DNA from 3 places in the Vibrio algivorus genome. Region 3 is predicted to be linked to each of the others. Evidence: predicted binding sites of a transcription regulator. Region 3 holds the regulator's gene; each other region holds the start of a gene.

Region 1 (3,288 bases), on a different contig from region 3:
TGACTCTATTTTCAAGTGCTTCAGATATGTATAGCCATCAGGTTCGTATTGTTCTAGCCGAAAAAGGGGTTAGTGTTGAAGTTGAGTTAGTTGAAGAAGATAACTTACCAACTGAACTTATTGAACTTAACCCATATAAGTCAGTTCCGACTCTAGTCGATCGTGAGCTTGCACTTTATAACTCAAATATCATCATGGAATACCTTGATGAACGTTTCCCTCATCCACCTTTGATGCCTGTTTATCCTGTTGCTCGTGGTAATAGCCGTTTGATGATGTACCGTATTGAGCGTAACTGGTATTCACAAGCAGAGAAAATTGTTTCAGGTACACCTGAAGAAGCGGAAGCGGCTCGTACTAAACTACGTAATGACTTGTTAACTTTGGCTCCTGTTTTTGCTGAATATGAGCACTTCATGAGCGAAGAGTTTAGCCTAATCGACTGCTACTTAGCACCATTACTATGGCGTCTACCGACATTTGGTATTGAGCTATCTGGCCCTGGTTCAAAAGAGCTAAAAATCTACATGAGCCGCGTGTTTGAGCGTGATTCATTCTTAGCTTCATTAACAGAAGCTGAACGAGAAATGCGCTTGGTTCGTTAATCATGGATATGGACAAAATGACACCAAGACGCCCTTATTTAGTGCGCGCATTTTATGAATGGTTAGTGGATAATGAACTGACTCCACACTTAGTGGTGGAAGCGACATTACCTGGTGTACGTGTACCAATAGAGTTTGTGCAAGACGGACAGATTATTTTGAACGTTGCGCCACGAGCGGTTGGTAACTTAGAAATCAGTAATGATGCCATTATGTTCAATGCTCGCTTTAGCGGTCGTCCACATTCCGTCATTGTTCCTATGTATGCAGTACAGGCTATCTATGCACGTGAAAACGGCGCTGGAACTATGTTTGAACCAGAAGATGCTTACACTGCTGAGATGGAAGCTGGCATCGAAGAAGAGCCAGTATCGTCACTATCAAGTGTTACTAGCTCAAGTGATGAAGATCCTAAAGCATCAACTACTGATGAACCTGAAGCTTCGGCTAAACCTAAAGGTCGCCCGAGTTTAACTATCGTTAAGTAGTGATAACTATACCCAAGTAACTTGGGTATAAGTCATTTCGTTTTCAAAAGCAGTGCATTTAATGCGCTGCTTTTTTTTGAGCTAAACTTAATGTGGAATAAACAGAAGTAAGCAATGGACTCTCCTTATATTCCTGCTCGACATTCCTTTTTGTCTTGATATACTCGTGGGTGTTTAGACGTCTAGATTGCTTATGGAGAGAGTGCAATGCCAATCAAGATTCCCGATCAACTTCCTGCTTCTGATATCTTACGTCAGGAAAGAATCTTTATTATGTCGGAGACACGTGCGACTACGCAGATGATCCGTCCACTTAAAGTATTGATCTTAAATTTGATGCCGAAAAAAATTGAGACGGAAACTCAGTTTTTACGCTTACTTTCAAACAGTCCGCTGCAAGTTGATATTGAGTTGCTGCGTATTGATGACCGCCCAAGTAAAAATACGCCAACCGAACACCTGAATAATTTTTATCGCCAATTTGATGTAGTGAAAAATAGAAATTTTGATGGCTTGATTATTACGGGGGCGCCATTAGGGCTAGTGCAATTTGAAGATGTAGCTTACTGGGAGCATTTGCAGACAATAATGTCGTGGGCTAAAGACCATGTGACTTCTACATTATATGTTTGTTGGGCAGCTCAGGCTGGCTTAAAGCTTTTGTATAACTTACCTAAACGTACTCGTAAAGAGAAGCTGTCAGGTGTATATCATCATGATGTGGTTAGTGAGTTTCATCCGGTAGTCAGAGGCTTTGATGATAGCTTCTTAGCACCTCATTCTCGCTATGCCGATTTCACTTCAGAATATTTATCTGAACATACTGATTTAGATATCTTAGCGACTTCTGATGATGCTGGTGTTTATCTTGCGAGTAGTAAAGATAAGCGGCATGTATTTGTCACAGGACATCCTGAATATGATGCTCATACTTTACATAATGAATATGTGCGAGATTTAGCTGAAGGAATGGATCCTGCTGTCCCAGTGAACTATTACCCAAATGACAACCCAGACAATCCACCGATTGCCAGTTGGCGAAGCCATGGTCATTTATTGTTTTCTAACTGGTTAAATTACTGTGTCTACCAGCAAACACCTTACGATCTTGACCATTTCTCGATAGATAACTTCACCAAAGATGATTGATAAATAAAGTTTTAGAACCCAAAAAAGCAGCATAACTATTTTGGAAGATTCCTTAAAGTTATGCTGCTTTTTTGTGAGGCGATATAGTGAATGGGCTAATTATTAGCTTGGTTTATTTTCCTGATCTTTCGAATCCACTTCCATTTGAGCACGTAGCTGATCTGCTTCTTCCATTTGTTTTTGTACCACTTTCGCTTTATTGATCATAGGAGTAATGGTTGAACCTTGAATTAGGATCGAGAAGACTACTACCGCGTAGGTCATCACCATTATGATCTCTTTAATATCAATATTGGCAGAGGTTATAAAGTATTTACCGTGTGGAATCGATAGCGCCATTGCTAGTGCCAAACCACCACGTAAGCCACCCCAAGTTAGGATTTTCACTGACCATTTGTTGTAGGTTCTAAAACGTTTAAAACCGATAAATGGAATCCAAACACTTAGGAAACGAGACAGTAGAACCAGTGGTACTGCAATCGCCATCATAATCCAATCTTCAGAGTGGAATTCGAACAACAATAGAGACATACCGATAAGTAGGAACAGAATACCGTTAAGGAATTCATCAATTAGTTCCCAGAAGTGATCCATGTGCTCGGTACTTTCTTTAGAAAAACCAACATAACGTGTCCAGTTACCAATCATGATACTGGAAACGACCATTGCTAGTGGTCCCGATACTTCAAGTGTTTCAGCAAAAGCGTAGCCGGCGGTTGGAATACAGATCATCAAGAGTAATTCCATTGAGTGATCATTGGTTGAGCTAATTAGGTAGTGGAACAATAGACCTAGAACAAAGCCGTAAGCGATGCCGCCAACTGCTTCTTGTAAGAATAATGTCAGCACGCCACCAGGAGTAGGGGCTTGGCCACTAAATGCGACGGTAAAGATAGTGACAAAAATAACTAAGCCAATACCATCATTGAATAGCGATTCACCTTCAATTTGAGTTGAGATGCGTTGTGGCGCTTGGAGTTTCTTAACAATTGCCAGTACCGCAATTGGATCGGTTGGTGAGATAAGTGCACCAAACAGAATGCAGT
Region 2 (3,288 bases), on a different contig from region 3:
GTAAAAATTTAAAATTGATAATAGAGCAATTAGTTGAATTACTTTATAGATTTTATTGAAAATGATTACTCCCAATATGTCGGATGGCCAAAGTAATCGATAAAATAATCTATAAAAGCACGGACTTTAAGAGGAGTTAATCGAGAACTTGGGTAAACAGCCCAGATATTCGCGTCCATATCCAATGGATAATCTTGTAAAATTTCGACTAAATCGCCAGATTCTATCTGCTGATATACGCTCCATAATGAGTTAATCGATATTCCAAGGCCATTTATCGTGGCATCACGCATTGCATCGCCATTATCGGTTCTAAGCCGGCCTGAAGTATGTACGTTGAACAGCCCACTGTCTGTTTTAAACGGCCAGTTATCCATGCCCATCAAATTAATACAATTATGATTAGCGAGATCTTGTGGTTTTTTTGGGGTTCCAAACTCTTGTAAATACTCAGGAGAAGCGACAACTATGCGTCGGTCTTGAGCTAACTTTCTGGCGATCAATGTAGAATCTTTTAATTCTGCCACCCGTATCGCGACATCAAATCCTCCCTCTACCATATCTATGATCGAATCTGAAAAGCGAAAATCTACCGTAATATCAGGGTATTTAGACATGAACCCTTTCAAAGCAGGAATCAAGTGTATACGACCAAATGAGGCAGGAGCAGTCACACGCAAGGTACCAGTCGGGTTATTATTTCCAGCACCCACTGCTCCACGTGCGGCTTCAACGGAGGCAAGCACTTCTTCAGCATAAGGAAGAAAAGCTAATCCTTCTTCAGTTAAAGAAACTTTACGAGTGGTTCTATGAACTAAGCGAACGCCTAAGCCTTCCTCGAGTTTATTAATATACGAACTAGCCACTGCCGGTGATAAACCTAGTTCATGCCCTGCCTTGCTAATACTCTGGCTTGACGCTAAACGAACAAGCAGCTTTAGGTGTTCTATATTCATCTCTAATTCAATGCCGTCTATTCATGGCTAATCATGACTTTATTTTATCGTAAATATTGAACTTGTAGTGTATGAATAAACTAAAAAACGAGCGCTCCATTTGAAGTGCTCGTTTTTGTTTTATTCTAAATTAAATACTCGATTAAAACGCAGGCTCAATCGTGCCTTTAAAGGTAGTTTGGATAAAATCACGAATCGGTTGTGATTGATAAATTTCCACAAACTTCTTATATGTGGTGTTATCCTTATCTGCTGCACGAGAAGCAATAACCATTACTGCTAATTCAGCATCTTTTGCTTCAAAGTAGATACCTTGCTCTTTCGGATCTAAACCAGATGACATCACATAATTCATGGTAATCACAGAAGCATCCGCATCCGACAGGGTTCTAGGCAATTGCGCGGCATCCATTTCGATAAATTCGAGCTGCTTAGGGTTTTCAATAATATCGTAAACGGTCGCTTTCGAGCCTAAACCTGGTTTTAAGGTGATAAGATCTGCCTCAGCTAAAAGCAACAAAGCTCGACCACTGTTGGTTGGATCATTTGGAATAGTAATGGTCGCTTTTTGCGGTAAATCAGACAAATTTTGATACTTATCGGAATACACGCCCATGCGCATCAAAATTGAACGACCAATAGAAACTAAGTTTGCTTTCTTATTGTTATCATTAAAGTTATTTAAAAAAGGTTGATGCTGATAACTGTTTAAATCAATACTGCCATCGACCAACGCCGCATCCGGTGTGATGTAATCAGAAAAGGTCACTACTTCCACTTTTAACCCTTGCTTAGCTGCCTCTTCTGCAACCGCTTCAACAACTTGAGCGTGAGGGCCAACCGTGGCACCTACTCTAATGACTTCCGTTTTTTCTTCTTGTCCGCAAGCGGTTAGTCCTAATGCTAAAGGAAAAAGTAGTGCAAGCTTGGTAATAGTTTTCTTAATTGTCATAAATATCCCTTTAAATAAAAATAGCCGTATAGACATCTATAAACAGACTACCTCAACCGAAGCCGGAAACATAATGATTAAAAGTATGCTAGGTATAACGAATGGTTATATCACGGTGAATTATTTAAGAACGCGCCTCATCCAAGTACTTTATGAAAAACGATCTTACCTTCACCTTCATTATTTCCAGTTTCATACCCAATGATTTGATAGCCACTAGATATTAATAAATGCAGCATATTCGGATAACGGTTCATCGATTTAACAGCTATCGCGTTATAGCCAGATTGCTGCACCCATTGTTCTTGATATTGACGCAATGCAGTGGCGATGCCTTGATTGCGGTAGTCTGGAATAACGCCTCCTAACCAGCTATAAAATTCATCCGAACTTAGTTGATACCCGACCTTGTAACCAACCAACTCACCTTTTAATTTGGCAATCAGAATAAGGTGAGGTTTATCGGCTAAGCGAGACTCAAGTTTGTCTTTGGTCGTACGGCCATCAAATTCTGGAATCTGCTGATTGATAAAGAGAATGTCGTCAATAGTGCCTTGTTCTATGATCATCTCATTTTCCTATTTGCTTTATACGGTTTACCAAGCAGACTTTTTAGAAGCAACGATAAAATAAATAATACCAATTCAGATAGTGCTAAAACCATTAACCCAAAAATCGCACCAATACTGATCGCTTCAGCATTGAGAATCACTTTGTACTCATAATGATTCCAAACATCTTGGCGGATCTCGGAAATAGGGCTGACGAAAACCTGTAAATAAGGGCTATAGCGTGATTGATGAAAATTACTTTGTGCTTGGGTGAGCATTTGGTTTCTGGCAACGAGAGTTTTAATGCTTTTTCCACCCGCTACAATCACTGGATCTTGGTTACGAGCGTAATGTTTAAGTAGTTGCTCTAAGCTACCGTTAAAATATTGATCAGCATCATCTTGAAACTGAGATAAACCTTGAGAGGACTCAGCCACTCTAGCATCTAAGTTTTGTCCATATTGACTAACAAAACCGGGAATTTGCACCCCAATTAGCACACCAAATATCAATACTGCGAGCTTAAGATAATCTATGATCTTTTTCATTGAACACTCCATGTCATCAGGCACATTACAGATAGAAGATCTAACGAGAATACATGACGAAAAGGAAAAGCATAATGGTTTATACGCAAGTGACCTTTAAAGTTCAATCTACCTCCAAAGTTCAATTTATTTTTAAAGTTTAAAATTTTATTATAAAAGAACTAACCAAGAGGAACTGTATATGAACAAAAAGCCGACTCGTACAGAAGCCATGCAAATCATCATTGATGAAGCAAAAACAACTTTTCCTTTATATGAAGAAGATACCTTTGTTTGCGGTA
Region 3 (3,288 bases):
GCAAAGGTGAGATCCCTGCTTCTGCTTGTGCTTCATCTGACATCGCTCGATGGGTCATAGATGATGGATGACACATCAAGCTCTCTACTCCGCCTAACGATTCAGCCAGAGAGAATAATTCTAATTGACCAACAAAGGCCTTTAACTGTTCCATGCTGCCATTAATTTCAAAACTCAGCATTGAGCCAAAACCACTTTGTTGCGCTTTGGCGATATCATGTCCAGGGTGATCGGGTAAGCTCGGGTGATAAATAGTGCCCACTAATGGTTGCTCTTGTAAGTAAGCTAATAAGTGTTGTGCACTTTCTTCATGTACTCGCATACGCGCCGCTAAGGTTCTTAAACCACGTAATGTCATGTAGCTATCAAACGGTGTACCGGTTGCACCAATGCAATTGCCCCACCATGAAAGTGTTTCTACATGCTCAGGATCTTTAGAAATAATCACCCCACCGATGACATCGGAATGTCCATTGATGTACTTAGTCGTGGAGTGAATAACAAAATCTGCACCCAAGGTTAATGGTTTTTGATATACCGGTGTCAAGAAGGTGTTATCAACCGCCACTAATGCGCCTACTTGCTTAGCTTTTGCACAAGATTTGGCAATATCAACCACACGCACCAATGGGTTTGATGGTGTTTCTAATAAAATCAATTTTGGCTTTTTAGCGATGGCGGCATCAAATTCCGCTTGGTTTGATTGGTCAACAAACTGAACTTTAAAGTCGCCTTTTTGTGCTCGAGTATTAAATAAACGGTAAGTACCGCCATAACAGTCATGAGGTGCGATAATCAAATCATCTGGGCCAATAAAGGCGGAAACCCATAAATTCAGTGCAGATGTGCCACAGTTGGTGATCACTGCACCAGCGCCTTCTTCAAGCTCAGATAAAGCTTGCTCAAGCAAACCACGATTAGGGTTTCCCGAACGAGTATAGTCATACTTAGGTACTTCACCAAAAGCCGGAAAGCCATAATTGGTCGATAGATAAATAGGTGGAACCACCGCATGATATTGGCTATCCGATTCAATACCGGTACGAACGGCGACAGTTGCTGGCTTTCTTGAACTCATTGGCGTATTCCTTTTCTCTTGCAATCGCAATCAATATACACAGACACTCGATCCACTATACCCAAGTAACTTCAAGATGCGAGTTTCAGCAAGATTAAAACAAGTTTTAGGCAAGGCAAATTGAATATGATCATGATTCTATCTCTATTTAATTTAACGCCGCATAAAGCTTGTTTTAACTTGCCCTTCGGGAGCTTCATCCAAGCCTTTACACTGCGTCAGATTCATTTGAAAGGTGCTTACATTCCTACACGAATCTTTCTTGTTTAAAGACTTGGATGATAGCTCTGAATTCTGCATCTTGAAGTCACTTGGGTATATACTAAAATCTTTCCAAAGCGCTATTGGCACAAACTCAATTTAAAAAACTGAAACTATTTACTACTTTAAAGTAGTAAGGAGCATATACCTAAGTAACCTCAAATTTGGATAACTAAAGCCATCCAAACCTGAGGTTAAGTATACAAATCCACTTACAGTGGCATGTGTGAAACAATATATAACGGTACTTTATCCCTCACAACATAGGACGTCAAGACTTCTGGCCATCTAAATGTCTTTACTTTCGGCAGTAAATGCTCCTAGAATTAGCACTTAGCCACTAAAATTACAGATATTAAACAACGAAGGTGCGTGATGGCAGATTGGAACGGTGAGTACATTAGCCCATATGCAGAGCATGGAAAGAAAAGTGAACAAGTTAAAAAAATCACGGTTTCTATCCCATTAAAAGTTCTTAAAGTATTAACCGATGAACGCACACGCCGCCAAGTCAACAACTTGCGCCATGCGACCAACAGTGAACTACTGTGTGAAGCATTCTTACATGCTTATACTGGCCAACCTTTACCAACCGATGAAGATTTGCGTAAAGATCGCCCAGATGATATTCCGACAGAAGTAAAACGCTTAATGACCGAAATGGGTATTGAGTTTGAGAATTTTGATGATTAAAAACGTGTCTCGGATACTCGTGGCTCGTTTCTCGAATATTCTTTCTCATTTTAATTAATCACTATAACGTTTTAGTTACTCACAATAAAAAGCCAGAACGAATCAAAACGTTCTGGCTTTTTCGGATCACGAGAAACGAAATTCGAGTTCCGTTATCGCTTATACTCTTCCGGCAATTCAATGCGAGCAACACCAGATTCTACTGCTGCACGAGCCACTGCGCCTGCTACTTCAGAAAGCAAACGTGGATCCATTGGTTTTGGAATAATGTAGTCTGGGCCAAATGATAGTGACTCAACACCAGCTGCTTTTAGAACTTCAGCTGGTACTTCTTGTTTAGCTAACTGACGAATCGCTTCCACTGCTGCTAATTTCATTTCGGTATTAATTTCACTCGCGCGTACATCTAACGCACCACGGAAAATGAATGGGAAACAAATAACATTATTCACTTGGTTCGGGTAGTCACTACGACCTGTCCCCATGATTAAATCATTACGAACTTTTGCCGCCAATTCAGGTTTAATTTCAGGGTCTGGGTTTGAACAAGCAAATACCACAGGCTTATCAGCCATTAATGCTAGCGCTTCCGGTGGGAGTAAATTTGGACCAGAAACACCTAAGAATAAGTCAGCCCCTGCAATCACATCTTCCAAAGTACGCATGTCTGTGTTGTTAGCGAACAATTGCTTATATTCATTCAAATCATCACGACGAGTATGAATAACGCCTTTACGATCTAACATGTAGATTTTTTCACGTAATGCGCCACATTTGATCAATAGCTCCATACACGCAACCGCTGCAGCTCCAGCGCCTAGACAAACAATTTTACACTCAGACAATTTTTTGCCCTGTAGCTCAATTGCATTTAGCATACCTGCTGCGGTAACAATCGCCGTACCGTGTTGATCGTCATGGAAAACGGGTACATCACAACGCTCAATTAACTGGCGCTCAATTTCAAAACAATCTGGCGCTTTAATATCTTCTAGGTTAATACCACCAAAAGTATCAGCGATATTAGCAACCGTATCGACAAATTCATCGATAGTGCGGTGCTTCACTTGAATATCAATCGAATCTAAGCCAGCAAAACGCTTAAATAAAAGGGCTTTACCTTCCATAACAGGTTTTGATGCCAATGGGCCTAAATTGCCTAGACCTAAAATAGCCGTACCATTTGAAATAACCGCAACCGTATTGCCTTTGGCGGTATATTTATAAGCATTATCAGGATTAAGTGCGATTTCACG

The links. The regulator MetJ, encoded in region 3, represses methionine synthesis genes. The targets are predictions, from matches to a motif close to TTAGACNTNTANANGTCTAA.
Region 1: a site for MetJ is predicted at 1,268-1,287, ahead of metA (homoserine O-acetyltransferase MetA). Genes of this name have one in related genera too.
Region 2: a site for MetJ is predicted at 1,929-1,948, ahead of QQJ93_RS02610 (MetQ/NlpA family ABC transporter substrate-binding protein). Genes of this name have one in related genera too.

What each region holds. Positions count from the first base shown of each region.
Region 1 covers NZ_BSPV01000006.1:330,572-333,859, reverse strand. The annotation lists gene sspA (stringent starvation protein SspA) at 1-605, shown strand, start outside; gene sspB (ClpXP protease specificity-enhancing factor) at 608-1,093, shown strand; gene metA (homoserine O-acetyltransferase MetA) at 1,301-2,242, shown strand; gene QQJ93_RS10560 (cation:proton antiporter) at 2,345-3,288, opposite strand, start outside.
Region 2 covers NZ_BSPV01000003.1:200,644-203,931, reverse strand. The annotation lists gene QQJ93_RS02615 (LysR family transcriptional regulator) at 66-956, opposite strand; gene QQJ93_RS02610 (MetQ/NlpA family ABC transporter substrate-binding protein) at 1,099-1,908, opposite strand; gene QQJ93_RS02605 (GNAT family N-acetyltransferase) at 2,046-2,477, opposite strand; gene QQJ93_RS02600 (DUF2937 family protein) at 2,474-3,007, opposite strand; gene QQJ93_RS02595 (hypothetical protein) at 3,189-3,288, shown strand, end outside.
Region 3 covers NZ_BSPV01000005.1:88,286-91,573, reverse strand. The annotation lists gene QQJ93_RS08710 (O-succinylhomoserine (thiol)-lyase) at 1-1,078, opposite strand, end outside; gene metJ (met regulon transcriptional regulator MetJ) at 1,715-2,032, shown strand; gene QQJ93_RS08700 (malic enzyme-like NAD(P)-binding protein) at 2,185-3,288, opposite strand, start outside.